Regions from separate parts of the Streptomyces anthophorae genome, predicted to be linked through region 3. Evidence: riboswitches for the same ligand, from Rfam matches in the RefSeq annotation. Region 3 holds a riboswitch; each other region holds the start of a gene.

Region 1 (7,581 bases), 2.1 Mb from region 3:
GGCGCCGCTCCCGTCGGGCAATCCGCGGGACGACCGGCCGCAGGCGCACCCTGTCGCTGCACGGGTCGGTGGGTGTCTGGGCGGCGCTCGGACTCTTCTTCCTGTCGGCGACGGGCCTGACCTGGTCGACGTACGCGGGCGCGAGCATCACCGATCTGCGTGCCGCGCTCGGCCAGACCACACCGACGGTCTCCGCGTCCGCGGCCCCGGCCTCCGGTGGTGAACACGCAGGGCACGGCATGGGCGGATCGGGTGCCCCGGCAGGTGACGGCGGCGTCGGCCTGAACGCGGTGCTGGAGGCGGCCCGCGCCGAAGGCCTCTCGAACCCGGTGGAGATCGTCCCGCCCGCCGACACCTCCTCGGCGTACACCGTGCAGCAGATCCAGCGGAGTTGGCCGGAGAAGCAGGACGCCGTCGCGGTCGACCCGGCGAGCGGTCAGGTCACGGACGTGGTGCGGTTCGCCGATTATCCGGTGCTCGCCAAGCTGTCCCGCTGGGGCATCGACCTGCACACCGGCAACCTGTTCGGGCTCGTGAACCAGATCGCCCTCGCCGCTCTCGCCCTGGCGGTGGTGCTCCTCATCGTGTGGGGGTACCGGATGTGGTGGCAGCGCGGGCGCGGTTCCGCCTTCGGGCGGCCGGTTCCGCGCGGGGCCTGGCAGCAGGTGCCGCCGTACGTCGTGGTGCCGGCGATGGTGGTGATCGCCGTGCTGGGCTACTTCGTGCCGCTGCTCGGCCTGCCGCTCGCGGCGTTCATGCTCTGCGACATCGTGCTCGGCGAGATCGCGTACAGGCGGGGCAGGCGCACGGACGCGCCCGTCGCCTGATGTAGACCGGTGGGTGCCCCGCCCCTGGTGCCGGAGTTGCCGACATCAGGGGCGGGGCCGGATGGCATGATGGCCGGGAACACGGGCGACGGCGGCCCGAGGAAACCGGTGCGAATCCGGTGCGGTACCGCCACTGTGATCGGCGAGCGGATCCCGGGAGGCCACTGCCCCGCGAGGGCGGGAAGGCCGGGACGAGCACGGACCCGAGAGCCAGGAGACTCACGTCGTCGCCCCCTCGAAGCGATCCGGGGCGGAACTCCCCGGCCAGAGGGAGGATGCTCCATGCCCCGACGACGACGCGCCGAAGTGCCGGCACCCGCGGCGGGCCGGGCGGTTCCGTGCCGCCTGGTCGTGTGCCGCGACTGCTGCTGCGGCACCGTCAAGGTCAGCGGCGACCACGCGGCACAGACGGCGCGGTTGCGGGAGATCGCCCCGCTGCGGATCTCCGAGTGCCTCGACGTCTGCGAACAGGCCAACGTCATCGTCGTACAGCCCTCCGCCGCCGGGCGTGCGGCCGGAGCGCGGCCGGTGTGGCTCGGCCTGGTCAACGACCGTGACGCCACCGAGGACATCGCGGAGTGGGTGCGGGCCGGCGGACCGGGAGTGGCACCGTGCCCGGAGATCCTGGAGTTCTACGTGATCAAGCCGCCGCGCCGGGCCTCGATCTCATGACCGCGGTGCCGTCGGAACAGGTCGCCGGGGCGCTGGACGACGTGGCAGCACGGCTCGGCGGCTTCTTCGCCCTCGACACGACGCCGGCGAGACAACCGGCCGGCACACCGCTCGTGCTCGCCGGCCTCGCCGAACGCGCCCAGGCCGTCAACGACCACTACGACACCGCCGCCGAACCCCGTATCGGCGCCTCCATCGCCCACTTGGGCCTCGCGGCACGCCTGTGGTCACCGGTCCTCGCCTGCGCGCTCGTCCACGGGATCGTGCCGACCATGAGCACGGTGGAGTGGTCGGGGGAGGGCTCGGCCCTCCGCCTGCCCGGACCCGAGGGACACCGCGCACCGGAGCCCCCGGCACTCGCCGACGCGGTGTACGCGGAGGTCGACCAGGTGCTGGAGCAGGTCGAGAGCGGCCTCACCATCAAGGTGGCGCCGCGCCTGCTGGCGGGCAACTCCGCCTCGGCGCTCGTCGGATCGGCGGCGCAACTGCTGCGGATCCGGCCGGACCTGCGTCCCGAACTCACGGGTCTGACAGGCGAGTTGCTGGAGACGGGCAGGCTGCGGGGAACGGGCCGGATCACCGGCCCGGGGCCGACGTTCCGCCGCCGCAGCTGCTGTCTCTTCTACCGGGCCCCGAACGGCGGCAAGTGCGGAGACTGCTGTCTGGCGGGATGACGACGACACGGTGGGGGAGGGGGCCGAATTGGCGCGTACAACCAGGAACTGCCCGCTCTTTCTGATGTCCTGCATGGCGACAGCCGTCGTTCTTCGCATGCGAGAGAGAGCCGCGATTCATGTTGATCACCGCCGCGCGTGTCCTGGCCGGACCTGATCGTCACGTCGTCGCCGACGGGGCGGTCCTCGTACGCGAGGGCGTTCTCGCCGCCGTCGGCCCGCGCGAAGAGGTCGAGCGCCGGGCGCGGCCCGACGAGCCGCGGCTCGACTTCCCGGCCGGGACGGTCCTCCCGGGCCTGATCGACGCCCACGTGCACCTCTGCTTCGACGCGGGATCGGACCCCGTGTCCACGCTCCAGGAACAGGACGACGAGGCGCTGTTCACCGAGATGGCGGTCCGGGCACGGCAGCTATTGGCCGTCGGCGTCACGACGGCCCGCGACCTCGGCGACCGCAACGGCCTCGCGGTGCGACTCGCGCAGCACATCGCACAGGGTTCGGCTGCCGGACCGCGGGTGGCCTCCGCGACGACACCCGTCACTCCGCCCGGCGGTCACTGCTGGTTCCTCGGCGGCGAGGCCTGCGGCCCCGACGAGGTCCGTCGGCTGGTGCGGGGCAACGCCGAGTCCGGCGCCCGGGTCATCAAGGTGATGGCGACCGGTGGCGGGCTCACCAAGGGTGGGGCCGCGAGCTGGGAGTCCCAGTTCTCCGAGGAGGAGCTGGCGGCGCTCGTCGACGAGGCGCACCGCGCGGGACTGCCGGTCGCCGCGCACGCGCACGGCGCGGACGGCATCACCGCCGCGGTCGCGGCGGGCGTCGACACCATCGAGCACTGCACGTGGATGACGGCCGACGGATTCGAGGTCCGCGAGGACGTGCTCGATCAGATCGTCCAGCAGAACATCTACGTCTGCCCCACGGTCAGCCCGAACTGGCGGATGCTGCCGAAGTTCTTCGGCGCAGAACGCGCCGAGGCCATGTTCGACGTGATCCGACGGATGGCGGAGGCCGGGGCCCGGCTGATCGCGGGCACCGACGCGGGCGTCCAGCGCGCCGGGTTCGACGGCCTGCCCGCCGCCCTCACGTTCTACGAGCACCTGGGCCTGCCCAACGACCGCGTCCTCGGGATGGCGACGACGGAGGCCGCTCTCGCGCTGGGCCTCGACGAGACCACCGGCCAACTCACCCCCGGCTACAGCGCGGACGTCCTGGTGGTGGACGGCGACCCGCTCGCGGATCTGGGCGCGCTGCGGTCGGTCGAGACCGTGATCGCGGCGGGCAAGCGGTACGAGGCGGGTACCAACACGTAGGAGAGGAAGGGGAGTTGTTCAGCTCCCCGCGCACGGGTTCTCGCCCTCGGCCAGTGGCCGGGTGTCGGCCGCGAGACAGGAGGAGTACACGCGGGAGGGCGTGGGGTGCGGCTCCGGTTCCGATGTCGCGGCCATGGTGATGGTCAACCCGGCAGCGACAGCGACCAGCACGGCGAAGCCGACAAGCCACACGGCGCGCGTCACCAGTCACCGCCGAAGTGATCGCTGAGCGCATCGTGGCAATCGTCCTCATCGGCGCTCCACATGTGCGAGAAGGCCACCACTCCGTCCCGCTTCCCGTCCCCTTCGTCCTTGGCCAACTGCTTCTCGACGGAGGCGATCAGCTCGGCGCACCGGGCACTGACCGGCTCCTCGGGCTGCGGGTCGGGCTTCGAGGAGGTGTTCAACGCGCAGGTGGCGGCGAGCCCGGCCGCGCACACCCCCGCCCATGTGGCAATCCAGGCGCGACGCCCGGTCGGTATCGGTCTTGGCACCCCGGCATCCTACGAGCTGGCTCCGTGCGGTTGCCGTGGAACCGAAGTTCACCCCGCAGGCGGCGCGAGGTGCCGGTCCGCGGTCCAGGGCCGGTCACCCATGAGCGTCGCCAACTGGACCAGATCTCCCGCCACCAGGTCCCAGTCCCCGTCGGGTGCCAGGTCCTTCGCCTGCGCGGGCCCGTACTCGGTGGGCCGCGCGATGAACGCGGTCCGAAGGCCCGCGTCCCGAGCGGCCCGCAGGTCTTCGTTGTGTGCCGCGGCGAGCATGACCTGTTCCGGACGGAGCCCGAGGAACGAGGCCGCCCGCTCGTAGGCCTCTCGCTGCGGTTTGTACGCGCGGGTGACGTCGGAGGCGACGATCACGTCCCAGGGGAGGCCCGCGTGTTTGGCCAGGCGGGTCAGGAGCGCGAGGTTGCCGTTGGACAGTGCTCCGACCGTGACGCCGCGGGCGAGTTGCGCCAGGCCAGGTGCCGAATCCGGCCAGGCGGGCAGCCGGTGCCACGCCTCGTTGAGCCACCTCAGCCCGACCTCGTCGAAGGCGGCGGGGTCAACTCCGTGCTCGGCGAGCACGATCCGCAGGTTCTCCGCGTGGAGGACGTCGAGCGGGGTGAAGTCCCGTTCGCCGGTGCGTACGGGTTCCATCGCCGGCTGGTAGAGCTCCCGCCAGCGCATGGCGAACGCCGTCCCGTCGAGCGCCAGCCCGTGACGTGCGGCGAAGTCGTCGACGGCGGCCGCGACCCCGGTCCGCCAGTCGACGACCGTGCCGAAGGTGTCGAACAGCACGGCCTCGACCTGTCGGAGTTGCCCCTCCACTGGAATCGACCCTTCGTAGGCGGCGCGGACGGCCGCGCGCGGCGGCACGAAAGATCAGGATGCTCTCCGGGTGCGGGCACGGTAAAGGCACACGTCGCGCGAGTGGCGCGAACCGTGGCACCCCGACGGCCCCGCCCGCGAGCGGCGCCTCCGTCGAACCCTTGCCCGCGGACCGGCCCGTATGCAATCTTGAAGTCATCCACTTCATGGAAACGTTTCCATGAAATCCACGAGGAAGTGGAGCCACGGATGGCCACCATCAAGGACGTCGCCGCGCGCGCCGGAGTCGCGCTCGGGACGGCGTCGCGCGTGCTCAGCGGGAGCAGCCAGACCTCGGCCGACTCGCGGCGGCGGGTGCTCGCGGCCGCCGCCGAGTTGGGCTACGTCGCCAACGGGCCCGCCCGCGCGCTGCGCCGTGCACGGACCGACGTGCTGGGGCTGCTCGTCTCGGACATCCGCAACCCGTTCTTCTCCGAACTGGCGCACGCCGCCGAGCAGGAGGCCCGCCGGCACGGCTACACCGTGCTGCTGGCCAACGCCAACGAGGACGCCGACCAGGCCGACGCCTACCTCCAGACCTTCGCCTCGCAGCGCATCGACGGACTGCTGTTCGCGCCGCAGAGCACCGTCTCGCCGCAGCTCGCAGCCACCTTCGCCTCCGGCCTCCCGCTCGTCTTCCTCAACCGCACCATCGACGGCATCGACGCGCCGATGTACGGGACGGACAACGCCCAGGGCGTCGGGCAGGTGCTCGACTGGCTGCGGCGGCGCGGGCATCGCGACGTCGCCTTCGTCGGCGGCCCCGACACCATCTCCACCGGCGCCGAACGACGCGCCGCCTACCTCGCGGGCCGCGAGCGGCACGGCATCAGCACCGACGACGCACTCCTGGACGCCGGCGACTTCCTCGCCGAAGGGGCCGCCAAGGCGATGCACCGGATCCTCGACCGCGGCGTCCCGTTCACCGCCGTCTTCGGCGCGAACGGCCCGACCACGCTCGGCGCCGTACGTGCGCTGCGCGAGCGGCTCGGCACCGAACAGGCGGCCCGCATCGAGGTGGTGTCCGTCGACGACCTCGACTGGTTCGAGTTCGCCTCGCCGCCCGTCAGCGCGGTCCGTCAGGACGCCGCCGAGATCGGCCGGCTCGGCGTGCGCGGGGTCGTGGACCTCATCGCCGGGCGCGCGGCCACCGGTCAGCGCGTCCCCACGACCTTCGTCGACCGGTCGCCCAAGCCCCAACGGTGAGCGCCCGTACGGCAGTTGTGCACAAGGAATCCCGAAAGGCAGGACAACACATGAGGGTCGCCCTCGGCGCGGACCACGCCGGTTTCGCACTCAAGGACACCGTCCGGCAGGCCATCGAGGCGCTCGGCCACGAGGTCGTGGACTGCGGCACGCACGGCAGCGAACCCGTCGACTTCCCCGACATCACCCGTGACACCTGCGAGCCCGTGCTCTCCGGTGCCGCCGAACGCGCCGTGCTCGTGTGCGGCACCGGGCAGGGCGCCGTCATGGCGGCCAACAAGCTCCCCGGCATCCGCTGCGGCCTCGCCCACGAGCCGTACTCCGCCCACCAGTCCGTCGAGCACGACGACGCCAACGCCATCGCCATGGGTGCCTGGCTCGTCCCGCACGCGCTCGTGCCCGACATCGTCCGCGAGTTCCTGGACGCCACCTTCGACGACGACGCGGACACCCGCCGCCGCGTCGCGAAGCTCAATGCCCTCGACGACCTGACGACCACGACCGCCTGACACACCCACCCCGCTGCAACACCCTCTCCTTCTCCGCTCGCACCGACGCCCCTCCCTCCCCGCGCCCGCGCACACACCGCGCCGCGCGTCCCCTCGGCGTACCCGCACGTGCCCCGAACCCGCAGGAGATCCCCATGTCCACCCGCACCCCCGCCGGACAGCCGAGCGTGCTCGGCTCCAAGGACCGCGTCAAAACCGCCGTCGCCGCCGCCTTCGGCACCAGCGTCGAGAACTACGACTTCATCGCCTACGGCACCGCGTCCGCCCTCTACTTCGGCGCCGTCTTCTTCCCCGAAAGCGACCGCTTCGTCGGCACGCTGCTCTCTTTCGCCACGCTCGCGGTCGGCTTCGTCATGCGCCCGCTCGGTGGCGCCGTCGGCGGCTACTTCGCCGACAGGTTCGGCCGCAAGCCCGTCCTCGTCGCGGCGATGATCGTGATGGGTGCGGCCACCTTCCTCATCGGGGCGCTCCCCACGTACGGGCAGGTGGGCGCGCTCGCCCCGATCCTGCTGACCGTGATCCGCATGATCCAGGGCCTCGCGTTCGGCGCCGAATGGGGCGGGGCGATCACCATGGCGTACGAGCACGCGCCCTGGCACCGGCGCGGCATGTTCGCCGCGATACCCCAGTCGGGCAACCCGCTCGGCATCGCCCTGGCCAGTGGTGTGTTCGCCTGGAGCGCCACGCTGGAGGGGAGTTGGCAGTGGCGGACCCCGTTCCTGGTGAGTGCCGTCCTCGTGGTCGCCGCGCTGATCGTGCGTTCGCGGCTGTCCGAGTCCCCGGAGTTCCAGGAGGCCAAGGCCGGCGGCAGGACGGAGCGGAACCCGTTCCTGGCGACGCTCGCGGGGGACTGGCGGGGCATCCTGCGGGTCATCGCGCTGCGCGTCGTCGAGTCCTTCGCGTACTACTCCACCGCGACGTTCCTGCTCAGCTATATCACCGACCACCACCCCGACCTGCGGCCCGTCGCCCTGGGCGCGATCACCGTCGCCAGTGTCCTGGCCATCGGTGTCACGTTCCTGGCCGGCGTGCTC
Region 2 (7,581 bases), 3.4 Mb from region 3:
CTCGCGGGTCTGCGCGTCCCACACGCCGAGCTTCTTCAGCTCGTCGATCAGGTACCCGTTGATCTGGAGGAACTCGCCGGACAGCGTCTCGCGCTTGAACAGGTTGGAGACCTGCGGCTCGATGCACTCGTAGACGCCGGCGATGGAGGCGATCGTGGCGGTGGGGGCGATGGCCAGGAGGAGGGAGTTGCGCATGCCGACCGACGCGATGCGTTCGCGCAGCGCCGCCCACCGCTCCGGCCACGTGAGCCGGACGTCGTAGTGGTCGGGGTGCAGCACGCCGCGCGCCGTGCGGGTCTTCTCCCAGGCGGGGAGGGGCCCGTTGCGCTCGGCGAGGTCGGCGGACGCCTCGTACGCGGCGAGCATGATGCGCTCCTGGATCCGCGTGGACAGGGCCTTCGCCTCGGCCGAGTCGAACGGCAGGCGCAGCTTGAAGAAGACGTCCTGGAGGCCCATCGCGCCCAGGCCCACCGGGCGCCAGCGGGCGTTGGAACGGCCCGCCTGGTCGGTCGGGTAGAAGTTGATGTCGACGACGCGGTCGAGGAACGTGACGGCCGTGCGGACCGTCTCGTCGAGGCGCTCCCAGTCGATGTCCCGGCCCTCGACGTCCACGAGGGCGCCGAGGTTCACGGACCCCAGGTTGCAGACGGCCGTCTCCCCGTCGTCCGTCACCTCCAGGATCTCCGTGCAGAGGTTGGAGGAGTGGACCGTGTGGCCGGGCTCCGCCGTCTGGTTGGCGGTGCGGTTGGCGGCGTCCTTGAAGGTCAGCCAGCCGTTGCCGGTCTGCGCGAGGGTGCGCATCATGCGGCCGTACAGATCGCGGGCCGGGATGGTCCGCTGGGCCTTCCCCTCGGCCTCGGCCCTGCGGTACGCGGCGTCGAACTCCTCGCCCCACAGGTCGACGAGCTCGGGCACGTCGGCCGGCGAGAACAGCGACCACGGCTGGTCCGCGTTGACCCGGCGCATGAACTCGTCCGGGATCCAGTGCGCGAGGTTCAGGTTGTGGGTGCGGCGCGCGTCCTCACCGGTGTTGTCGCGCAGCTCAAGGAACTCCTCGATGTCGGAGTGCCAGGTCTCCAGGTAGACCGCGGCGGCGCCCTTGCGGCGGCCGCCCTGGTTCACGGCGGCGACCGAGGCGTCCAGCGTCTTCAGGAACGGGACGATGCCGTTGGAGTGCCCGTTCGTGCCGCGGATCAGCGAGCCGCGGCTGCGGATGCGGGAGTACGAGAGGCCGATGCCGCCCGCGTGCTTCGAGAGGCGGGCGACCTGGTGGTACCGGTCGTAGATCGAGTCGAGCTCGTCCAGCGGGGAGTCGAGCAGGTAGCAGCTCGACATCTGGGGGTGCCGGGTGCCGGAGTTGAAGAGTGTGGGGGAGGAGGGCAGGTAGTCGAGGCGGCTCATCAGGCCGTAGAGAGCCTCCACCTCCTGAAGCGCGCGCAGGGAGTCGTCCTCCGCCAGACCCGCCGCCACGCGCAGCATGAAGTGCTGCGGGGTCTCGATGACGTGCCGGGTGATGGGGTGGCGCAGCAGGTACCGGCTGTGCAGGGTGCGCAGGCCGAAGTAGCCGAAGCGGTCGTCGCCCGCGAGGTCGATGAGCGCGTCGAGGCGCGCCGCGTGCACCCGTACGAACTCGGCCGTGCGGTCCGCGATCAGGCCCTCGCGGTGGCCGACCGCGACCGATTCGGTGAAGGACGTGACGCCCTGCGAGGCGGCCTCGGCGGCGACGGCACGGGCGAGCAGCCGGGCGGCGAGCCGGGAGTAGGCCGGGTCCTCGGAGATCAGCCCGGCCGCGGCCTCGGTGGCGAGATCGCGCAGCTCGGCCTCATCGGCCCGCGCCGAGCGGCCGCGCAGCGCGGCGGCCGCGATCCGGCCGGGGTCGGCGTCGGGGAGGTCGGCGGTCAGCTCGGTCAGGGTGCGCAGCAGGGCTGCACCCGGACCGTCCTCGGGGGTGGCTGAGACCGGTTCGGCGGGCGCGATGGTCACGTGGAGGCTCTCCCTCGCTCGGCTCGGGGCCTGCGGGGAGGAGGTGGCAGCGCGGGCGCGCGAAGGCGGGCCCTCGTCCACCGGCCCTTTCCGCGAGGCCCGGACGTCGTCGACGCCCGGGCCGGACGGCTCGGGCGTGCCGTCGACAGGTCATCGGACTCGCGCGGGCGCTTTTGTACGCCTACGCACACCGTTGCGGGACAGTTCCGGATTCGCACCGGATTCCCCTGCGGTGACAGCGAGAGCGAGCATACATGTTGTGCCGGGCTTTCGCGTCAGCCCCATATGTTGTGTCGGCCCGGTTCGGGAGTGGACCGGCTAGAGCTTCAACTCGTACGCCCGCAGCGTCACTTCCGGGATCGGGTCCCAGTCGCGCTCCGGGGTCCGGGTGAAGCCGAGGCGTTCGTAGAGCCGGTGCGAGGCCGTCGCCACGGGCTGCGTGCACAGCACCACGGCCTTCTTCCCGGCCGCCCGCGCCCGCTCGATCACGGCCTTCACGAGAGCCTCCCCGACGCCCTTGCCCCGCGCCTCGACCGCCACCGCGAGCATCCGGAACTCGGCCTCGCCGGGGCGCGAGACCTCCGCGTACGGGTGGTCGTGCGTGGGGACGTACGTGACGGCGCCGAGAATCCGGCCCTCCGGGCCCTCGGCGACGAGGACCTCGGCCTGCTGCGCGCGCTTCTCGACGTCGCGCAGCTCGGCGGCGTACCAGTCGTTCTCGCCGTCCGCGAGGAGCCCGCTGCCGAGATAGGCGCGGGCAATCAACTCGCCGAGGGCGGCGTACTCTTCGGGGCGCACAGTTCTGATCACGTCGTCATGGTTACGTGACGTGCGGCGGTGGTCGCAATGCTTTCCCGAAAATGCCTCGGGCCCCTCCATCAGGGAGGGGCCCGAGAGGTGTCCGTACGGGTGACTAGTGGCCGGAGCCCGCGCCGACCTTCGGCAGGTCGACCTGGACGCCCTTGTCGCCCGCGTCGGCCGTGTAGTCCTCGGGGGCCGTCTCGTCGACGCCGTCGGGGGCGTTGAACGCCTTGAGGACGAAGGTCAGGACGACGGTGACGACGACGTTGAGGACGAACGCCGTCATGCCGATGTAGCCGATCTGGCCGATGCCGGGGATCTCCGCCGACGAGCCGCCGAAGTGCTTCTGCGTCGGCGACGCGACACCGTACGCGGCGAGCGTGCCGTACACCATGCCGACGGCCCAGCCGGCGAGCAGCGCCCAGCGGTGGAACCAGCGCGTGAACAGGCCGCCGACCAGCGCCGGGAACGTCTGGAGGATCCAGATGCCGCCGAGCAGCTGGAAGTTGATCGCGACGGTCTTGTCCATGGTCAGGACGAAGGCCAGCGCGCCCACCTTCACGAGCAGCGACACCAGCTTGGAGACCTTGGTCTCCTGCGCGGCCGTCGCGTCCGGCTTGATGAAGTCCTTGTAGATGTTGCGCGTGAACAGGTTCGCCGCGGCGATGGACATGATGGCCGCGGGGACCAGCGCGCCGATGCCGATGGCGGCGAACGCGACGCCCGTGAACCAGTCGGGGAACATGTCCTCGAAGAGCTGCGGGATCGCCAACTGCCCGTTCTGCACCTTGATCCCGGCCGCGATGGCCATGAAGCCGAGCAGCGCGAGCAGGCCGAGCATCAGCGAGTACAGCGGCAGGATCGTGGTGTTGCGGCGGATCACGTTGCGGCTCTTGGAGGACAGCGTCGCCGTGATCGAGTGCGGGTACATGAACAGCGCCAGGGCGGAGCCGAGCGCGAGCGTCGCGTACGTCCACGTGCCCGAGGAGCCCGGCGCGAGTCCCGCGACGGGTTTGCCCGCCGCCTCGTTCGCGGCGTCGAACTTGTCGCCCGCCGCCGAGAAGATGTGCTCGAAGCCGCCCAGCTTGATCGGGATGTAGATGATGGCGACCGCGATCACGAGGTAGATCAGTCCGTCCTTGACGAACGCGATCAGGGCGGGCGCCCGCAGGCCGGAGGAGTACGTGTACGCGGCCAGCACGCCGAAGGCGAGCAGCAGCGGCAGGTCCTTGATGAACCAGTTGGTGTTCTCGCCGCCGCCGACGCCCATCACGTCCAGGACGGCCTGGATGCCGACCAGTTGGAGCGCGATGTACGGCATCGTGGCGAGGATGCCGGTGATCGCGACCGCGAGCGAGAGCCCCTTGGAGCCGAAGCGGCCGCGCACGAAGTCGGAGGTCGTCACGTAGCCGTGCTTGTGCGAGACCGACCACAGGCGCGGCAGGAAGGTGAAGATCAGCGGGTACACGAGGATCGTGTAGGGCACCGCGAAGAAGCCGGCGGCGCCGGCCGCGTAGATCGCCGCGGGGACGGCGACGAAGGTGTACGCGGTGTAGAGGTCGCCGCCGAGCAGGAACCAGGTGATCCAGGTGCCGAACGAGCGGCCGCCGAGGCCCCATTCGTCCAGCGAAGCCTCGTTCTCGGCCTTCCGCCAGCGCGCGGCGAGGAAGCCCATGACCGTGACGGCCACGAAGAAGAAGATGAAGACGGTGAGCGCGACACCGTTGACGCCGCCGTTCACGCGCCCGTCCCTTCGGAAGTGACCTTACGGGCGCGCTGGTCGCGCTGCCACAGCTTGTACGCGATCATCGTGAGCGCGGTCGAGATGAGCACCCAGAGCATCTGGTACCAGTAGAAGAACGGGATGCCGATGAGGGTCGGTTCGACCTTGGCGTACGAGCTGACCCAGAGCATCGCGACGAACGGTGCGACCAGACAGAGTGCAATGATCACGCGGACCGGCGTGACCACCGGTTGTTTCACTTCAGGCGCATCGGACATTCGCGGTTCCGTTCCCCTCGCTGATCAGAGATCCCACTTATCTCATGCTTAACGTGCGGGAAATCTAAGCGAGAGTCTTGATCTATGGAACCCCCGTCCGGATAACGGACGTGCCCAAAGGCCCGTTCAGCAGCAGCGGAACCCCTGCCGGGGATCCGCTTCCTGCCGGTCCGTCCGCATGCGCTCGAAGTCGCGCCGGGACGGCACGGGCGCACCGGGGTGGGTCTCCCCGACGTGCGCCACGTACCGCTCGTACGCGCTCTCGTCCGTCAACTCCCGGACGAACCACCGCACATACCTAGCCACCCGTAGCACTGCCGACGCCGGCATCGCGCGCCTCCGCCTTCTCTTCCTGCGTGGGGACGAGCCCGGCCGGTGCCACCAGCGTGGACTCGACGTACGGCGCCTCGCTCAGCTTGGACGACTGCGGGTTCCGTACGTGCTTCACGCATACCCGCAGCGCGTCGAGAACCACCACGACGATGAGGAGCGCGAGCGCGGCCGAAAGGACGCCGTCCACCGTGGAGTTGGTCACCACGGTGTGCATGTCGTCCATGGTCTTCGCGGGCGGCAGCACCTTCCCGGCGTCGATGGCGTCCTGGTAGTTCGAGCGCTGCTGGAAGAAGCCGACGCGCGGATCGGACGAGAACACCTTCTGCCAGCTGGCGGTCAGCGTCACGACGGTGTCCCAGATCAGCGGAACCCCGGTGATCCAGGCCCACTTGAGCCGCCCCGACTTCACGAGCAGGGTCGTGCAGACGGCGAGGGCGACCGCGGCGAGGAGCTGGTTGGAGATACCGAAGATCGGGAAGAGCTGGTTGATCCCGCCGAGCGGCTCGTGCACGCCGACCCACAGGAAGTAGCCCCACAGACCGACGACGACGGCGCTGGTGAGGAGGAGGCCCGGCTTCCAGCTGATGTTCCTGAAGGGCTTGTAGACGTTGCCGAGCATGTCCTGGAGCATGAAGCGGCCCACGCGGGTGCCCGCGTCGAGCGCGGTCAGGATGAACAGCGCCTCGAACATGATCGCGAAGTGGTACCAGAAGGAGCGCAGGCCGCCCCCGGTCACCTGCGAGAAGATCTCCGATACGCCGACGGCGAGGGTGGGTGCGCCGCCCGTACGGGACAGCAGGCTCGACTCCTCGACGTTCTTCGCGGCCTGCGCGAGTTCCGCGGGTGAGATCGAGTACCCGAAGTTCGCGACGGCCTGGGACGCGGACTGCACGCTGTCGCCGATGACCCCGGCGGGCGCGTTCATCGCGAAGTACAGGCCGGGGTCGATGATCGAGGCGGCGACCAGCGCCATCACGGCCACCGAGGACTCCATCAGCATGGAGCCGTAGCCGATCATCCGGACCTGCGTCTCCTTCTGGATCATCTTCGGCGTCGTGCCGGAGGAGATCAGCGCGTGGAAGCCGGAGAGCGCGCCGCACGCGATGGTGATGAAGACGAAGGGGAAGAGCGAGCCCGCGAAGACCGGCCCGTCGCCGCGCGAGGCGAAGTCGGTGACCGCGTCCATCTTCAGGGTCGGCAGCGCGACGACGACACCGATGGCGAGCAGCCCGATGGTGCCGAGCTTCATGAACGTCGACAGGTAGTCGCGCGGCGCGAGCAGCATCCACACCGGCAGCACCGAGGCGACGAACCCGTAGATCACCATCCAGATCACGAGCGTCGAGGGCGCGAGCGTGAAGGTGTCCGCCCAGGAGGACTCGGCGACCCAGCGGCCCGCGACGAGCGCGAGCAGCAGCAGCGCGACGCCGATCAGCGACACCTCGGACACCCGTCCGGGGCGCAGCACGCGCAGGTAGAAGCCCATGAGCAGGGCGATCGGGATGGTCATCGCGATGGAGAAGGTGCCCCAGGGCGAGGCCGCCAGCGCGTTCACCACGACCAGGGCGAGCACCCCGAGCAGGATGATCATGATGGCGAACGCGGCGACCAGGGCGGCCGCCCCGCCGAACGGGCCGATCTCCTCGCGCGCCATCTGCCCGAGCGAGCGCCCGTCGCGCCGCGTCGAGAAGAACAGCACGACCATGTCCTGGACGGCGCCCGCGAAGATCACGCCGACGATGATCCAGATGGTGCCGGGCAGATACCCCATCTGCGCCGCGAGCACGGGTCCCACCAGCGGTCCCGCACCCGCGATGGCCGCGAAGTGGTGCCCGAGGAGCACGCGCCGGTCGGTGGGGTGGAAGTCGATGCCGTTGTTGAGCCGCTCGGCGGGCGTGGCCCGCTTCGCGTCGACCTTGAGCACCCTGTTCGCGATGAACTTCGCGTAGAAGTGGTAGGCGATGGCGTACGAACCGAGGGCGGCGGCCACCATCCACGCGGCGGAGACCTCCTCGCCGCGGGAGAGCGCGAGTACGGACCAGCCGGCCGCGCCCACCAGGGCGACGACGGTCCACAAAACGATGGTTCTAGGAGAAGCGGTACGCACCGGTCTGTCCTCCCCGTCCATGCGACGACGGGAGGACCGTAAGCCAGAGGGTGTGAGCCGCGCTACACCGCGTGCGGGAAAGCGTCTGCTCCGTTACCGGGCGGGGGAGTTGGGCCCGCTCGGCCGGCTAGTCCGTCGGCCGCTTCAGCCGCGCCACGAACTTGTACCGGTCGCCGCGGTAGACCGACCGCACCCACTCCACCGGCTGCCCCGAGCCGTCGATCGAGTGGCGGGAGAGCATCAGCATCGGCAGGCCCACGTCCGTGCCGAGCAGGCCCGCCTCGCGCGGGGTGGCGAGGGAGGTCTCGATGGTCTCCTCGGCCTCGGCGAGGCGTACGTCGTAGACCTCGGCGAGG
Region 3 (7,581 bases):
CGCGCCGTCGAACAGCCCCATCACGCCTTCCACGACGGCGAGTTCGCACCCCGCGGACCCGTGCGCGAACAGCGGCGCGACGAGCTCGGGCCCGCACATGTACGCGTCGAGGTTCCGCCCGGGGCGGCCGGTCGCCAGCGCGTGGTAGCCGGGGTCGATGTAGTCGGGCCCCACCTTGTGCGGCGACACGGCGAGCCCGCGCTCGGCGAACGCCGCCATCAGGCCCGTCGCCACGGTCGTCTTCCCGGTCCCGGAGGCCGGGGCGGCGACCACCAGGCGCGGCACGCCCACGGTCCGCGTACCTACCATTCGATGCCCCGCTGGCCCTTCTGGCCCTCGTCCATCGGGTGCTTCACCTTCGACATGTCGGTGACGAGATCCGCGAACTCGACCAGCTTCTCGGGGGCGTTGCGGCCGGTGATCACGACATGCTGCTGCCCGGGACGGTTGCGCAGGGTCTCGACGACGTCGTCCACGTCGATCCAGCCCCAGTGCATCGGGTAGGCGAACTCGTCGAGCACGTACAGCTTGTACGTCTCGTCGGCCAGGTCGCGCTTGACCTGCTCCCAGCCCTCGCGCGCCTTCTCCTCGTTGTCGGCCTGGTCGTCACGCTGCACCCACGACCAGCCCTCGCCCATCTTGTGCCAGGCCACGGTGCCGCCCTCGCCGCTCGCGCCGAGCGTCTTGAGCGCGTTCTCCTCGCCGACCTTCCACTTCGCCGACTTGACGAACTGGAACACCCCGATCGGCCAGCCCTGGTTCCAGGCGCGCAGCGCGAGCCCGAACGCGGCCGTGGACTTGCCCTTGCCGATGCCGGTGTGCACGAACACCAGCGGGCGGTTGCGGCGCTGACGTGTCGTCAGCCCGTCGTTCGGTACGACGCTCGGCTGTCCCTGCGGCATTTAAGCGGCCCTCCTGATGGTGTTCTGCGTTCCAGTGACGTCCTTCACGAGCCCGGCGATCGAGTCCGCCCGCAGCTCGTCGAGCGTGACGGCGGTGCCGCCGAGCCGTCCGGCGAGCTCCGTGGCGAGCCCGAGCCGCACCATGCCCGTCTCGCAGTCGACGACCACGGACGCGGTGCCCTCGGCGGCGTGCAGCCCGGCCGCCCGCCCCGCCAGCCGCACGGGCTCGGGGCCGCCGGTCGCCCGCCCGTCGGTCACGACGACCATCAGCGGCCGCCGCGCCGGATCCCGCAGCCGCTCCACGCGCAGCACGTCGTGCGCCTTGAGCAGCCCGGCCGCCAGCGGGGTGCGCCCGCCGGTCGGCAGCGACTCCAGGCGGCTCGCCGCCGCGTCCACGCTCGACGTGGGCGGCAGCGCGACCTCGGCCGCCGACTTCCGGAAGGTCACGAGCCCGACCTTGTCCCGCCGCTGGTACGCGTCGAGCAGCAGCGAGAGCACGGCGCCCTTCACGGCGGTCATCCGCTGCCGCGCCGCCATCGACCCGGAGGCGTCGACCACGAACAGGACGAGGTTCCCCTCGCGCCCCTCGCGGGTCGCCTGCCGCAGATCGTCACGGCGTACGACGAGCCCCCGGCCCGAACGCCCGCGCGCCCGCTGGTGCGGGGCGGCGGCCTGCACGGTCGCCGCCAGGTGCAGCTTCGTCAGGGCGCCACGGGGCCGCGTCGCGCCCGTGGTGCGGCCGTGCTCGGTACGCGCGCGGGACCTGCGCCCCGCCGCGCCCTCGCCGAGGCCGGGCACGCTCAGCATCTTCGTACGAAAGGGCTCACCGGCCGCCACGGGCTTCTGCTCGGCGGCGGCGCCTCCGGACGCGGGGGCGGCGGCGGGCTCCTCGGGGGAGTCCTCCCGGTCGTCACCGGCCGGGGCGTCCTGCGTCTCCTGCGGGCCCTGGGAGTCCCCGGTCTCCTGCGGGGCGTCGTGCGGGCCGTCCTGCTGCGGCGGCACACCGCCACCGGGACCGCCGCCGTCCGGGCCGCCGCCGGGACCGTCGGGGTCGTCGTCGCCCTCCGGACCCTCGGGCTCCTCCTCAGGACCGAACTCGTCCAGGGTCTCGTCGAGCTTGTCCTCGTCGAGGCCCGGCGCGTCGAAGGGGTTCCGGCGCCTGCGGTGCGGCAGCGCGAGCAGCGCCGCCTGCCGCACGTCCTCCGCCAGGACGTCCTCGCGCCCCGCCCACGCGGCGAGCGCGGTGGCCGTGCGCGCCATCACGATGTCGGCGCGCATGCCGTCCACCTCGAACGCCGCACACGTCGCCGCGATCTGCGTCAACGCCCGGTCGCCGAGCCGCACGTGGGGCAGCAGCTCGCGCGCGGCGACGATCCGGGCCCGTACCTCGGCCTCGTCCTCGGCCCACCGGCCCACGAAGCCCTCGGGGTCGTCGTCGTAGGCGAGCCGCCGCTTGACGACCTCCACCCGCTGCTGCGGTTCGCGCGAGGCCGCGACCTCGACGGTCAGCCCGAACCGGTCGAGCAACTGCGGCCGCAGTTCGCCCTCTTCGGGGTTCATCGTCCCGACGAGAAGGAAGCGCGCGGCGTGCCGTACGGAGACGCCCTCGCGCTCGACGTACGAGGCACCCATGGCGGCGGCGTCGAGCAACAGGTCGACGAGGTGATCGTGCAGCAGGTTCACCTCGTCGACGTACAGGATCCCGCGGTGCGCGTCGGCGAGCAGCCCCGGCTCGAAGGCCTTCACGCCCTCGGAGAGCGCCCGCTCGATGTCGAGCGCGCCCACGAGCCGGTCCTCGGACGCGCCGACCGGCAACTCGACCATACGGGCGTCCCGTTGGCCGCCGGGAGCGTCATCGTGCGGCCCGTCCGGGCACTGCGGATCGGGCGCCGCCGGATCGCATGAGAACCGGCATCCGGAGACGACGTCGATGCCCGGCATGAGCGCGGACAGGGCACGTACGGCGGTGGACTTCGCGGTCCCCTTCTCCCCGCGCACGAGCACACCACCAACGGCGGGCGACACGGCATTGAGCAACAGGGCGAGCCGCAGATCGTCCTGCCCGACGACGGCGGAGAACGGGTAAGGGGTGGCCATCAGCCGTCAACCTCCAGTGAGTGGAACGTTTTAGGGGCGCGGGGAACTGCGCAATCCTTTAGGGGGGTCCGGGGGCGCAGCTCCCGGGGACGGGACGGGAAGGGGCGGCGGGGGAGACTTCCCATCACGGCGGCCCGGGAGGCACGAACGGCAACCCGCCCGGAGCCCCACCCTCGATCAACCGCCAGAGCGCCGCCGTATCCGCATGCCGCTCGATCAGATCCCCGAGCCGATCGAGCTGCTCCTCCCGAAGCGCCTCGAACGACGTGTCCGGCGCCGGCACGAACCGCCGCCCCGCCGCATCGGAGACAGCCCGCAGGAACGCCCTCCGGAACCCGTCCGACTCCAGCGACCCGTGCCAGTGCGTCCCCCACACGGCCCCGACCCGGCACCCGTCGAGGAAGGCCTCCCCGCCCAGCACCTCGGCGACGCCGTGATGGATCTCGTACCCCTCGACGTCCTCGCCGAGCGCCTCGCCGACCGGTCGCGCGAGGGTCTTCTCCGCCTCGAACCGCACCCGTACGGGAAGCAGTCCGAGCCCGTCGACGGTCCCGGCCCGGGATTCGATCTCGTCCTCGATGGTCTCGCCGAGCAGCTGGAACCCGCCGCAGATCCCGAGCACGGGACGGCCCTCGGCCGCCCGCCGCGCAAGGGCGTCCGCGAGCCCTCGCTCGCGCAGCCAGTCGAGCGCCCGCACCGTCCCACGCGTCCCCGGCACCACCACGAGATCGGCGTCGACGAGCTCCTCGGCCCGGTCCACGAACCGCACGACGACACCCGGCTCGGCGGCCAGCGCGTCCACATCGGTGAAGTTCGACATCAGCGGCACCGCGCACACGGCGACCCGCAGCACGTCCTCGCCGACGGGCGGCGCCACGAGCGACTCCCGAACGGCGCCCCGCAGGGACACCCGGAGCCCGTCCTCCTCGTCGATGCCGAGGCCGTGCTGGAACGGCAGGACGCCGTAAGTGTCGCGTCCCGTAAGGGACTTGAGCATGTCGAGCCCGGGTTCCAGCAGGCTCACATCGCCCCGGAACTTGTTGACGAGATACCCGGCGAGCAGCTCCTGGTCCTCGGGAGCGAGAAGCGCCGTCGTCCCGAAGAACGAGGCGAAGACCCCGCCCCGGTCGATGTCGCCCACCACGAGCACCGGCAGCCGCGCGGCCCGCGCGAGCCCCATGTTCACGATGTCGGTGCGCCGAAGATTGATCTCGGCGGGCGATCCGGCGCCCTCGCAGATCACGGCGTCATGGGTGGCCCGCAGCTCCTCCAGGCACCCGACGACGGTGTCCATCAACGAGGCCTGCCGCCCCCCGTGGTAGCCCCGCGCGCTCAGCTCGCCCACGGGCTTGCCCATGAGGACGACCTGGCTGCTGCGGTCGCTGCCCGGCTTGAGCAGGACGGGGTTCATGAGCGCGCTCGGCTCGACCCGCGCGGCCTGCGCCTGCATGGCCTGCGCGCGCCCGATCTCGGCGCCCTCGCGGGTGACGAACGAGTTCAGGGACATGTTCTGCCCCTTGAACGGCGCGACCTTCACGCCCTGGCGCACCAGCCACCGGCAGATCCCGGCGGTGACGACACTCTTCCCGGCGTCGGAGGTCGTCCCCGCGACGAGCAGCCCTCCGCCCGTCATCGCCGCCCCCGCGCCCGTACAGCCAGTCGCGCACCCACACAGACTCCCAACGCCAACAGAGACACCCGCCGTGACAGCCGCACGGCCCGATCCACATCACGCACCTCGACCGCGCGCCCCGGCGCGTTCAGCACCGGCCGGTGCTCGACCCGGCCGCCGTACGCCAACGTCCCGCCGAGCCGCACCCCGAGCGCCCCCGCGAAGGAGGACTCGACGACGCCCGCGTTCGGACTCGGGTGCCGCCCGGCGTCCGCCCGCCACGCCTCCAGCGCCTGCCGGGGCCTGCCACCGGCGAGGACCGCGAGGACGCCGGTCAGGCGCGCTCCCGGCCAGCCGGCCACGTCGTCGAGGCGGGCCGAGGCCCAGCCGAACCGCCGGTACTTCGCGGACTTGTGCCCGACCATCGCGTCGAGCGTGTTCACCGCGCGGAAGGCGACCAGGCCGGGCACCCCGCCGATCGCGCCCCACACGAGCGCGCCCACGACGGCGTCGGAGGTGTTCTCGGCGACGGACTCGACGACGCCGCGGGCGATCCCGTCGGCGTCGAGTCCCTGCGGGTCACGGCCGCACAGCCGGGGCAGCAGCTCCCGCGCAAGCTCCACGTCCCCGGCCTCCAGGGCGGACCCCACGCCGCGCGCCTCGCGGCCGAGCGAGGTGCCGCCGACGACGGCCCAGGTGGCGGCGGCCGTCAGCGCGACGGAGGCGGCGGGGGAGCGGCGTACGGCACGGGAGGCGACGGCGGCGAGAGCGGCGGCGCCTCCGGCACACACCACGGTGTGCAGGGCGCCCGCGCCGCGGTGGTCGCGCCACAGCCCGCGCTCGACGGCCGCGGCGGCGCGGCCGAATCCGGCGACGGGGTGCCCTCGGCGCGGATCGCCGAGCAGAAGGTCGGCGAAGATTCCGGCGGCGGCACCGCACGCGTACACGCGCTCGTGCCGCCAAGTGCCGCGCGGGGCGAACATGGCGGTGGTGTCCTCACTCAGGGTGTCCACGCCCTGGTTCGACGAGACCGGCAGCGAGAGTTCCTGGCTCGCCCCTTTGGAGAAGGGGGCTCACAGTGGCGGGACCGCGCCGGATTCGCACCGGCTTCCTCAACTGCTGCCGTATATGGCGGGGGAAGTCCACCACGCGCCGAGTTGGCACGTCAACTTGCTGTTCAGTACGCGGATGGGGTGCGGGACGTCGCACGTCCCGCACCCCATCCGTGCGTCATCGGGCCCTGTCAGGCCACGATCAGATAGATCCCGTAGGCCACGGCCGCCGCGCACAGGGCGAAGCAGGCGTAGGCGCCGGACGTCGCGACCGCCGCCGAGCCGCCCTCGCGCGCCGTGGACTCCCGCTTGGAGAGGCCGACGATGCCGAGGGTGAACAGGCCGACGAGGGCCACGGTGACCACGAGCGAGACACCGAAGACGGAGCCGAGGGCCGCCCAGTCGATCTTCATACCTGTCCTGCTTCCTTACAGCGTGGCGCCGGCGGGGCGCGCGGGGTCGTTCACCGCTCCGGCCTTCGGCCGCTCGGTGCTCTTCGCCTCGGACCCGGCCGGTTCGACCGTGCCCGCCGGCGGCGGGGTGACCGAGGCGATCGCGGTCGTGACGACGCCCGGAGCCTCCTGCGCGGGGGCGGCGTGCGGCTCGTCGGCCGTGACGTTGGTGTGGTCGATGGAGTTGCGGCGCGACAGCTTCCAGATGATCGCCGAGCCGGTCACGAGCAGCGCCGCGGTGAGACCGATGCCCCACGGGCCCTGCTTGGTCAGGAACTCGGCGCCCGCGCCCACCAGGCCAGCGGCCGGCAGCGTCAGACCCCACGCGATGAACATCCGGGAGGCGGTCGACCAGCGGACGACGCCGCCCTTGCGGCCGAGGCCCGCGCCCATCACGCCGCCGGAGCAGACCTGCGTGGTGGAGAGCGAGAAGCCCAGGTGCGAGGAGGCCAGGATCGCGGTCGCCGCACTGGTCTGGGCGGCGAAGCCCTGCTGCGGGGCGAGCTCGGTGAGGCCCTTGCCCATGGTGCGGATGATGCGCCAGCCGCCCAGGTACGTGCCGAGGGCGATGGCCACACCGGCCGAGACGATGACCCACAGCGGCGGGTCGGCGTGCGGCGCGATGACGCCGCCGGTGATCAGAGCGAGGGTGATGATGCCCATCGTCTTCTGCGCGTCGTTCGTGCCGTGCGCGAGGGAGACGAGGCCCGCGGAGGCGATCTGCCCGGCGCGGTAGCCCTTGGCGGTCGCCTTCTCGTCCGTCTTCTTGCTGATGCGGTACGTGAGGCGGGTGGCCAGCATCGAGGCGATGCCGGCGACGAGCGGCGCGGCCACCGCGGGCAGCAGCACCTTGGTGACGACGGTGCCGCCGTTGACCGAGGACCAGCCCATCGACATGACCGCGGCGCCGATGAGGCCACCGAACAGGGCGTGCGAGGAGCTGGACGGCAGGCCGAGCAGCCAGGTCAGCAGATTCCAGAGGATGGCGCCTACCAGCGCCGCGAAAATGACCTCCGTCTTGAGGCCGTTCTCATTGATGATGCCGCCGGAGATCGTCTTGGCCACTTCGACGGAGAGGAACGCTCCGACGAGGTTCAGCACGGCGGACATGGCCACCGCCGTCTTCGGCTTGAGGGCGCCTGTCGAGATGGTCGTGGCCATCGCGTTGGCGGTGTCGTGGAAACCGTTGGTGAAATCAAAGACCAGCGCGGTAACGATCACGATCGCTAGGAGCAGCGTGATGTGTTCCATTTACCCAGGCTTCGGTTGGACGTCAGTGGTTCTTGGAACGTAAAGAGCCCGAGTGAACGGAAGATGAACTGGGCCGGGCGCCCCGGTGACCCGATCCGGAGGGCGGTCGCTCCGCTTGTCGGCAGGCGGCGCCCCGGGTTCCGGTTCGAGCCGCCTCCGGCCCCGGAACCATGGGCTCCGGGGACCTTCGGCCGGGCCTTTCGGCTACCCCCGCG
Region 4 (7,581 bases), 2.0 Mb from region 3:
CGGTGGAGCTCGTCGATCCAGGTGCGCAGGGGCAGCGCGCCGGTCGACCCGTACTGTTCCAGGGCGCCGCGGACCTCTCCGTTGTACGGGTCCACGAACACCGCGAGCGTGTGGTCGGCGTCGACGCCCGCGACGCCGGAGAGCATGACGCGTGTCGTCGCGCCCGCCTCGGGCGAGGGCCGCACGGCGCTGATGTCTCCGTCCGGATGGGCCTTGCGGGCGGCGGCGACCTGTTCGGCGATGGGCAGCTCGGACGTGCCCACGGGGACGTTCAACTCATGGGCGTACACGAGCTTCTCGGCCTGGAACGAGCCCGCGTAGAGCAGGCCCGTGACCGCGGCGACGAACAGGAACGGGGCGACGAACACCCCGGCGTAGAAGTGCAGTCGAAGCACCAGCGGGCGAAGTGACGCCCACGCCGACCGGTCGGCGGGCGGCGCGTGCCGGCCTTCTTCTGCCGGGCGGGAGTCAGAGGTGTCTGACGTCTCGGAGGTGAGGGACAACGTGGTCCTCCAGGTTCGGGCAGCACGGAGTCCGGGCGCGGGCCGCTCCGCGGCGGCCCTGGACACATCCGGATCCGGTGCGTTGCAAGGGGACTCGGCCGCGCGGGCCCGCTCCGGGCGTGCGCACGGCCGGCGCCCGAGGGTGCGGCGCAGCCTCGGGTGAACCGGCTGTCGTCAGGCGACAGCGTTCCCTGCGGGTGGGCCCCTGGAGGTGATGGGGTCCGCGAGGAGCAGCTCGCGCGGCGTGCGGTCGCGCCGGGTCCTGCGGACGTGGATACGCGGGCGGTGCGGCGGAGCCGGAATCCGGAACAGGAGCCTCAGAGGAGCCACGATCCGGCCGACGACGCACCTCGCGAGGCGGAACGCGGCCTGCTCGCCGTACGCCAGCCAGAGCCCGCTCAGCACGGCGGCCAGCAGGTGGGCCAGGAGCATGCCGGTGGGAGACATGCCGCCCATGTCATGACCGGCATGGGCCATGTCGTGCATGCCGCCCGCGGGGGCCGTCGGGTCCATGCCGCCCATCGCGTCGGCCGGCAGGGAGCCCATGGGCATGTCGCCCCCGGGCTTCATGGACCCCATTGACGCCATGGGCGCGCGGCACAACACATGGTCCAGCCACTGCCCGGCGACGGAACCGCCCGGCGCGGCCGGGTGCGCGATGACCTGCGCCCACGAGAAGAAGAGGTGCAGCGTCGCCTGCGCGGCCACCGCCAGGCCCACGACCGGCAGGACTCCGCGCTCACGGCCTGCGGTCACACACACCGCTCCACCGGTGGCCGCGAATCCGGCGGCCCATGCCCACCACGGCACGGTGTCACCGGACATGAGCGTGTGCGCGAGCGCCGTGAGCAGCACGCAGACGGCCGCGAACAGCGCGGCCCGTCCAGCGCGAGCGTCCCGGCGTGTGGTCATGTCCGACCCATCTTGGCATCCGCACCCCCGTGCGCACCGGCAGGTTCACAACCCGGTATGCGCACCGTAACGGCAGCGTAGGATCGCGGGGTCATCGCCGCGACGGGAGACAGGAAGCCGGTGCGAATCCGGCACGGTCCCGCCACTGTGACCGGGCAGCGCGCGTCACCGCGCCCCGGGAGTCAGGTCACTGGCCCGTCGCGGGCTCATTCCGAGGAGCGCGGACTCCGTAGGAGGCTTCACGTGTACGACGGTCCTTGCCGTCCCCATGCCCTTCCCCTCTCCCGTGTACGACGACGCCCCGTCGTGCGTGTCGCGGCCATCCTCGCCGCGCTGTCGGCGACGCTGCTCACCGCGGGCTGCGGCCCGTCCCGATCCGACCACGCGGGCGACACCGGCCGGCAGTCGTCGACCGCCAAGGGTTTCCCCGTCACCATCGACAACTGCGGCGTCACGACGACGTACGACAGGCCCCCGTCCCGCGTGGTGAGCATCCATCAGCACCCCGCCGAACTCCTGCTCTCCCTCGGCCTGAAGGACCGCATGGTCGGCACGGCGTTCCCCGACTCCGCCGTCCTGCCGAGACTGCGCGAGGACTACGCGTCGGTGCCGGAGCTCGCCGCGAAGGCGCCCTCGTTCGAAAAGGTCCTCGAAGCCGAACCCGACTTCGTCTACGGCGGCTACTCCAGCGCGTTCGACGAGAAGGAGGGCCGCTCGCGCACGGCGTTCGCCGACGCGGGCATCGACACGTACCTCAATCGCGAGTACTGCGGCGAGAAGAACGTGACCATGCGGGACACCTACGCCGAGATACGCACCATCGGCAAGATCTTCGGGGTCTCCGACCGCGCCGACGCGCTCGTCTCCGACCTGCGCCGACGGGTCGGGAAGGCGAGCGCCGCCGTCCGGGACAGGCCCGACGTCCCCGTGTTCGTGTACGACAGCGGCGACAAGTCCGCCTTCACCGCGGGCGGCAAGGGACTGGGCACGCAGCTGATCCACCGGGCGGGCGGCCGCAATGTGTTCGCCGATCTCGACGATGTGTTCGGCGATGTCTCGTGGGAACAGGTCGTCGACCGCAAGCCCGAGGTGATCGCGATCTACGACTACGCGGGCGACAAGAGCGTCGAGCAGAACAAGCGGTACCTCCTCGCGCAGCCCGCGCTCGCCGACGTACCCGCCATCAAGCACAAGCGGTTCGTGGTGCTGCCGTTGACCGCGACGCTGGTCGGGGTCCGGTCGGCGTACGCGGTGGAGGGTCTTGCGCGCGGACTGCACCCGGAGAGCTTCAAGTGACGGCGCCCGCGGTGGCCGACAAGCAGAGGTCGGCCGGGGTGCGGGAGCGGCACATCGGCCAGGGGGCACGGCTCACCGCCACGCTGGTCGTGCTCGCCGCGCTGCTCCTCGTCTCGCTCACGGCCGGACTCGCCATCGGCTCGGTACGTGTGCCGCCCGGTCAGGTGTGGGGCATCGTGACGCACGCGCTGGGCGCCGACTGGTGGGGGGCCGCGGACTGGTCGCGGGCGCGGGAGACGATCGTGCTCGACGTGCGGGCACCACGTGTCCTGCTCGGGGCCATGACCGGCGCAGGACTCGCGGTCGTCGGCACGGCCTTGCAGGCCCTGGTGCGCAATCCGCTCGCCGAGCCGTACCTCCTCGGTGTCTCGTCCGGTGCCTCGCTCGGCGCGGTCGCGGTCCTCGTGTTCGGGGTCGGTGTGTTCGGCGCGATGTCCCTGTCGGCGGCGGCGTTCGCGGGCGCGCTCGGCGCCCTCGTCCTCGTCTACGCCACCGCGCGCACCGGCGGCAGCATCACGTCCGGCCGCCTGATCCTGTCGGGTGTGGCGGTCGCGTCGATCCTCAGCGCACTGCTCAACCTGCTGCTGCTGACCACGGATCGCGGCAACGAGGCACGTACGGTCCTCGCCTGGACGCTCGGCGGCCTGGGCGGGGTGTCCTGGAACTCGCTGTGGCTGCCGGGACTCGGCCTGCTCCTCGGGATCGGTGTGCTCATGGTGCAGGCGCCGAATCTGAACCTGCTGCTGGCGGGCGAGGAGGCCGCCACGACGATGGGCCTGGACGTGGCCCGCTTCCGCGCCCGGATGTTCGTGCTGGTCTCGCTCGTCACGGGTGTGCTGGTCGCGGCGGCCGGGCCGATCGGCTTCGTCGGCCTGATGCTGCCGCACATCGTGCGCCTGCTCGTCGGCGGCGACCACCGGCGGGTACTGCCGACGGCCTCCCTGGGCGGTGCCGTGTTCCTCGTCTGGGCGGACATCGCGGCGCGCACGGTCGCCGCGCCGATGGAGATCCCGGTCGGTGTGCTCACGGCGCTGTGCGGCGGCCCGTTCTTCCTGTGGCTGATGCGACGGGACGCGCGGCGCCGGAACACGGGAGGTGTCGGATGACGAAGCCCGCCGACCTCCATGTCGAGAACCTCACGCTCACGGCGGGCGCACGACGACTGGTCGACGAGGTCTCGCTGACCGCCCGCCCGGGCGAGACCATCGGCCTCGTCGGCCCCAACGGCAGCGGCAAGTCCACGCTGCTGCGGGCCGTCTACCGCGTGCTGCGCCCGGACGCGGGGACGGTGCGCGTGGACGGCGCCGACGCGTGGTCGCTGCCGGTGCGCCGACTGGCCCGCACGGTGGCCGCCGCCGTGCAGGACGCGGGGGCCGACGTGGAACTCACGGTGAGCGAGGTGGTCGCGATGGGCCGCGCCCCGCACAAGCGGCTACTGGCGGGCGACACGGCGGAGGACGCCGCCCTGATCGAGGCGTCGCTGACCTCCGTGGATGCCGCCGACCTCGCCGACCGGCCCTTCGCCCACCTCTCCGGCGGCGAACGCCAGCGCGTGCTCATCGCCCGCGCCCTGGCCCAGCAACCGTCCCTCCTGGTCCTCGACGAGCCCACCAACCACCTCGACATCCGGCACCAGTTGGAGATCCTGTCGGCCCTGCGCCGCCTGCCCGCGACGGTCCTGGTCGCCCTCCACGACCTCAACCTGGCGGCCCACTACTGCGACCGCCTGTACGTCCTGCGGGGAGGGTCGGTCGTCGCGTCGGGCCCACCGGAGGAGGTGCTCACCCCGCGGCTCCTCTCCGAGGTCTACGAGGTGAACGCCGAGGTCGCCGTGCATCCGCGCACGCGGCGGCCACAGGTGACGTATCTGCCGGAGGAGGAGGGGAGCTTCCCATAGCTTCCGCTACGGCGGCCCGTGCGATGCGGGAATCCGGGCGGCTGCCGATGGCGTTGGATCAATGGCCGCCAGCATCCCCTGCCTCCTCCACTACCTCCGCTTCCTCCGGGAGACATCTCATGACCGAGCCCACGTCCGTGCCAGAGATCGATGCCCTCGTGTTCGACGTGCTGGGCACGCTCGTCGACGAGCCCGCCGGGATCCGCTCCGGAATTCGCCAACTCGTGCCGGACCTGGACGACTTCAGCGTCGAGAAGCTTCTCGCGCTGTGGCAGCAGCACGTCGAGCGTGAGCAGCAGCGCGTACTCGACGATGGCCGGGCCTACGCCGCAAGCGACGTCATCGACCTGGAGGCCGCGCGGCTCGTCGCCGATGCCGCGGGGGTCGGGGATCCGGGCGCCGTAACGGAGTTGGCCCTGGCGGGACGCAGGCTTCCGCCGTGGCCGGACACGGTGGCGGGGCTGGCCCGGCTCGGCGAGCGGTACCCGTTGATCGGGCTGTCCAACGCGAGCCGGACGGCGCTGCTCGGCCTCAACGCCCACGCCGGGCTGCGCTGGCACCAGGCCCTGTCCGCCGAGGACGCCCGGGCGTACAAGCCGGACCCGGCGGTCTACCGGCTGGCCGTCGACGTGTCCGGACGGCCGCCGGAGCGGCTCCTGATGGTCGCCGCCCACGCCTGGGACCTGCGCGCGGCCCAGGCCGTGGGTCTGCGTACGGCCTATGTCGCCCGACCTGTCGGCGACCCGCCCGCCGCCTCCGACCGGTTCGACTTCTACGTCGACGGACTGGCGGACCTCGCAGTGCGGATCGGGGCGTGAAAGGGAGGGTCGCCTCAGGCGTGCGGCAAGAAGTCGGCGATCTCCGCCGCCACCGCGTCGGGGACGAGTGAGGGCGCGAAATGCATCTGCCCGGGGAACGTCGTGTACGTGACCTTGGGCAGCGCGGCCGCGAGGCGGTCGAGGGTCGACGGCATCGGGTCCCAGGTGTCGGCGCCCCGCATCAGCAGGGTCGGGGCGGTGACGCCGGACCAGCGCTCCACGTCCGCCGAGTCGGCGATCAGCGATTCGAGGTCGCGGCACCAGCCCCGCGCCTCCTCGGGGTCGCTCTCGCCGGGCTCACCGGAATCCATCAGGTCCAAGAGCGCCGCCGGGACGCGGGCCACCTTCTCCGCCAGCAGCCGGTCGGCGCGCCGCCGGTCGCCCTTCGCGGTCAGTTCCTTGAACTCCTCCAGTACGGGGGCCAGTTCGGCGCCCACCGCGTACAGCGGCGGCTCCCACAGCACCAGTGAGCGCACCGGCAGACCGGCCGCCGCCGCGTGCAGGGCGACGTTCGCGCCGTAGGACATGCCGGCCAGGTGCACGGGGCGGCCGATCGTGGCGATGAGTGACCCGAGATCCGCCACCTCGTCGGCGAAGCGCTTGGGCGAGCGGGCCGGCCCGCTCGGGGCGTAGCCGCGGCGCGCGGGCAGCCACAGCTCGTAGCGGTCGGCGAGGCGTTCGGCCACCGGCTGCCAGGAGTGCAGCCCACCGCCTGACGGGGGAACCATGAGCACCGGTGGGCCGGAGCCGAACGTACGGTAGGCGATGGCCGTCCCGTCGGTGGACTCGACTGATGTGACACGCCCGAGGACGGACTCGGGTGACTCGGACTCGCTCGGCATGCCCGGACCCTCGCACGCCGCGCCGGAACCGGGCCACCCAATTTCGCGCCTCTCGTGGGTGACACTGAACCGACCATACGCAGGAGAGAGGTTGGATCATGACACACACGGTTGTTGTCGCAGGCCTTGACGGAATCCGGGACGACCTGGCCGACCTCTACCGGGACCTTCACGAGCACCCGGAATTGTCACTCCAAGAGACCCGGTCGGCCGGCCTGCTCGCGCGGCGGCTGCGGGCCGCCGGTGTCGACGAGGTCGTCGAAGGTGTCGGCACGACCGGCGTGGTCGGTGTGGTGCGCAACGGCGAAGGACCTGTCGTCATGCTGCGCGCCGACTTCGACGCGCTGCCGGTGGAGGAGAAGACCGGGCTGCCCTACGCCAGCGTCGCCCGCGCGGTGGACCACGAGGGCAAGGACGTGCCCGTGATGCACGCGTGCGGGCACGACATGCACGCGGCCTGCCTGGTCGGGGCGGCGACCCTGCTGGCCGGGGCGCGCGAGCAGTGGCGGGGCACGCTGCTGCTGGTGTTCCAGCCCGCGGAGGAACTCGGGTGCGGGGCCCGCGGCATGGTGGACGACGGGCTGTTCGAGCGCTTCCCCACTCCGGAGGTCGTGCTGGGCCAGCATGTGGGGCCGCTGCCCGCCGGGTTCATCGGCCACGGCAGCGGCCCGGTGATGGCCGCATCGGACTCCCTCGATGTCACCCTGCACGGTCGCGGCGGGCACGGCTCACGGCCCGAGGCCGCCATCGACCCGGTACTGATGGCCGCCCATGTGGTGACCCGGCTGCAAGGTGTCGTCGCCCGTGAGGTGCCACCGTCCGAGACGGCGGTCGTGACGGTGGGCCGTATGCAGGCCGGCACCAAGGACAACATCATTCCCGACGACGCCGAGCTGGGCATCAATATCCGCTCCACGACGGCCGCCACCCGCGACCTGCTGCGGTCGGCGACCGAACGCGTCGTCCGCGCCGAGGCCGCGGCGGGCGGTGCCACGCGCGATCCCGAACTGACGTGGACCGGGAGCGTTCCCGCCCTGGTCAGCGACCCGGACGCCACCGCCACCACGCTGGCCGCGTTCGCCGGGCACTTCGGAGAGCAGCGCATCATTCCCATGCCGCCGGTCAACGCCAGTGAGGACGTGGGCGTGTTCGGCGATGCGATCGGGGTGCCGACCGTCTTCTGGTTCTGGGGCGGCCTCGACACCGACACCGTCCTGGCCGCACTGGGGGCCGGCAAGCTCGACGACCTGCCGGCCAACCACTCCCCGCACTTCGCCCCGGAGATCGAGCCGACGCTGAGCACGGGTGTGGAG

Evidence for each region. A riboswitch is a leader RNA that binds a small molecule or an ion and turns the genes downstream of it on or off. The one in region 3 is predicted to bind cobalamin.
Region 1: it holds a riboswitch for cobalamin, as region 3 does, so the genes downstream of both, ACNYS0_RS40295 ((2Fe-2S) ferredoxin domain-containing protein) here and ACNYS0_RS30770 (cobalamin biosynthesis protein) in region 3, are expected to answer to the same signal.
Region 2: it holds a riboswitch for cobalamin, as region 3 does, so the genes downstream of both, ACNYS0_RS14975 (ribonucleoside-diphosphate reductase subunit alpha) here and ACNYS0_RS30770 (cobalamin biosynthesis protein) in region 3, are expected to answer to the same signal.
Region 4: it holds a riboswitch for cobalamin, as region 3 does, so the genes downstream of both, ACNYS0_RS40280 (ABC transporter substrate-binding protein) here and ACNYS0_RS30770 (cobalamin biosynthesis protein) in region 3, are expected to answer to the same signal.

What each region holds. Positions count from the first base shown of each region.
Region 1 covers NZ_JBLWQQ010000001.1:8,830,225-8,837,805, forward strand. The annotation lists gene ACNYS0_RS40290 (PepSY-associated TM helix domain-containing protein) at 1-827, shown strand, start outside; cobalamin riboswitch at 926-1,048, shown strand; gene ACNYS0_RS40295 ((2Fe-2S) ferredoxin domain-containing protein) at 1,110-1,499, shown strand; gene ACNYS0_RS40300 ((2Fe-2S)-binding protein) at 1,496-2,173, shown strand; gene ACNYS0_RS40305 (amidohydrolase family protein) at 2,293-3,483, shown strand; gene ACNYS0_RS40310 (hypothetical protein) at 3,502-3,687, opposite strand; gene ACNYS0_RS40315 (hypothetical protein) at 3,684-3,977, opposite strand; gene ACNYS0_RS40320 (haloacid dehalogenase type II) at 4,026-4,841, opposite strand; gene ACNYS0_RS40325 (LacI family DNA-binding transcriptional regulator) at 5,043-6,038, shown strand; gene ACNYS0_RS40330 (RpiB/LacA/LacB family sugar-phosphate isomerase) at 6,089-6,547, shown strand; gene ACNYS0_RS40335 (MFS transporter) at 6,682-7,581, shown strand, end outside.
Region 2 covers NZ_JBLWQQ010000001.1:3,368,847-3,376,427, reverse strand. The annotation lists gene ACNYS0_RS14975 (ribonucleoside-diphosphate reductase subunit alpha) at 1-1,983, opposite strand, end outside; cobalamin riboswitch at 2,111-2,241, opposite strand; gene ACNYS0_RS14970 (GNAT family N-acetyltransferase) at 2,302-2,793, opposite strand; gene mctP (monocarboxylate uptake permease MctP) at 2,897-4,525, opposite strand; gene ACNYS0_RS14960 (DUF3311 domain-containing protein) at 4,522-4,785, opposite strand; gene ACNYS0_RS14955 (YbdD/YjiX family protein) at 4,912-5,115, opposite strand; gene ACNYS0_RS14950 (carbon starvation CstA family protein) at 5,084-7,225, opposite strand; gene ACNYS0_RS14945 (GntR family transcriptional regulator) at 7,353-7,581, opposite strand, start outside.
Region 3 covers NZ_JBLWQQ010000001.1:6,778,725-6,786,305, forward strand. The annotation lists gene ACNYS0_RS30750 (cobyrinic acid a,c-diamide synthase CobB) at 1-309, opposite strand, end outside; gene cobO (cob(I)yrinic acid a,c-diamide adenosyltransferase) at 303-902, opposite strand; gene ACNYS0_RS30760 (putative cobaltochelatase) at 903-2,999, opposite strand; gene ACNYS0_RS30765 (cobyric acid synthase) at 3,124-4,632, opposite strand; gene ACNYS0_RS30770 (cobalamin biosynthesis protein) at 4,629-5,594, opposite strand; cobalamin riboswitch at 5,632-5,774, opposite strand; gene ACNYS0_RS30775 (hypothetical protein) at 5,855-6,076, opposite strand; gene ACNYS0_RS30780 (inorganic phosphate transporter) at 6,092-7,366, opposite strand; gene ACNYS0_RS30785 (lysozyme) at 7,571-7,581, opposite strand, start outside.
Region 4 covers NZ_JBLWQQ010000001.1:8,822,546-8,830,126, reverse strand. The annotation lists gene ACNYS0_RS40290 (PepSY-associated TM helix domain-containing protein) at 1-503, opposite strand, end outside; gene ACNYS0_RS40285 (hypothetical protein) at 678-1,415, opposite strand; cobalamin riboswitch at 1,489-1,628, shown strand; gene ACNYS0_RS40280 (ABC transporter substrate-binding protein) at 1,659-2,711, shown strand; gene ACNYS0_RS40275 (FecCD family ABC transporter permease) at 2,708-3,817, shown strand; gene ACNYS0_RS40270 (ABC transporter ATP-binding protein) at 3,814-4,608, shown strand; gene ACNYS0_RS40265 (haloacid dehalogenase type II) at 4,728-5,426, shown strand; gene ACNYS0_RS40260 (alpha/beta fold hydrolase) at 5,441-6,268, opposite strand; gene ACNYS0_RS40255 (amidohydrolase) at 6,367-7,581, shown strand, end outside.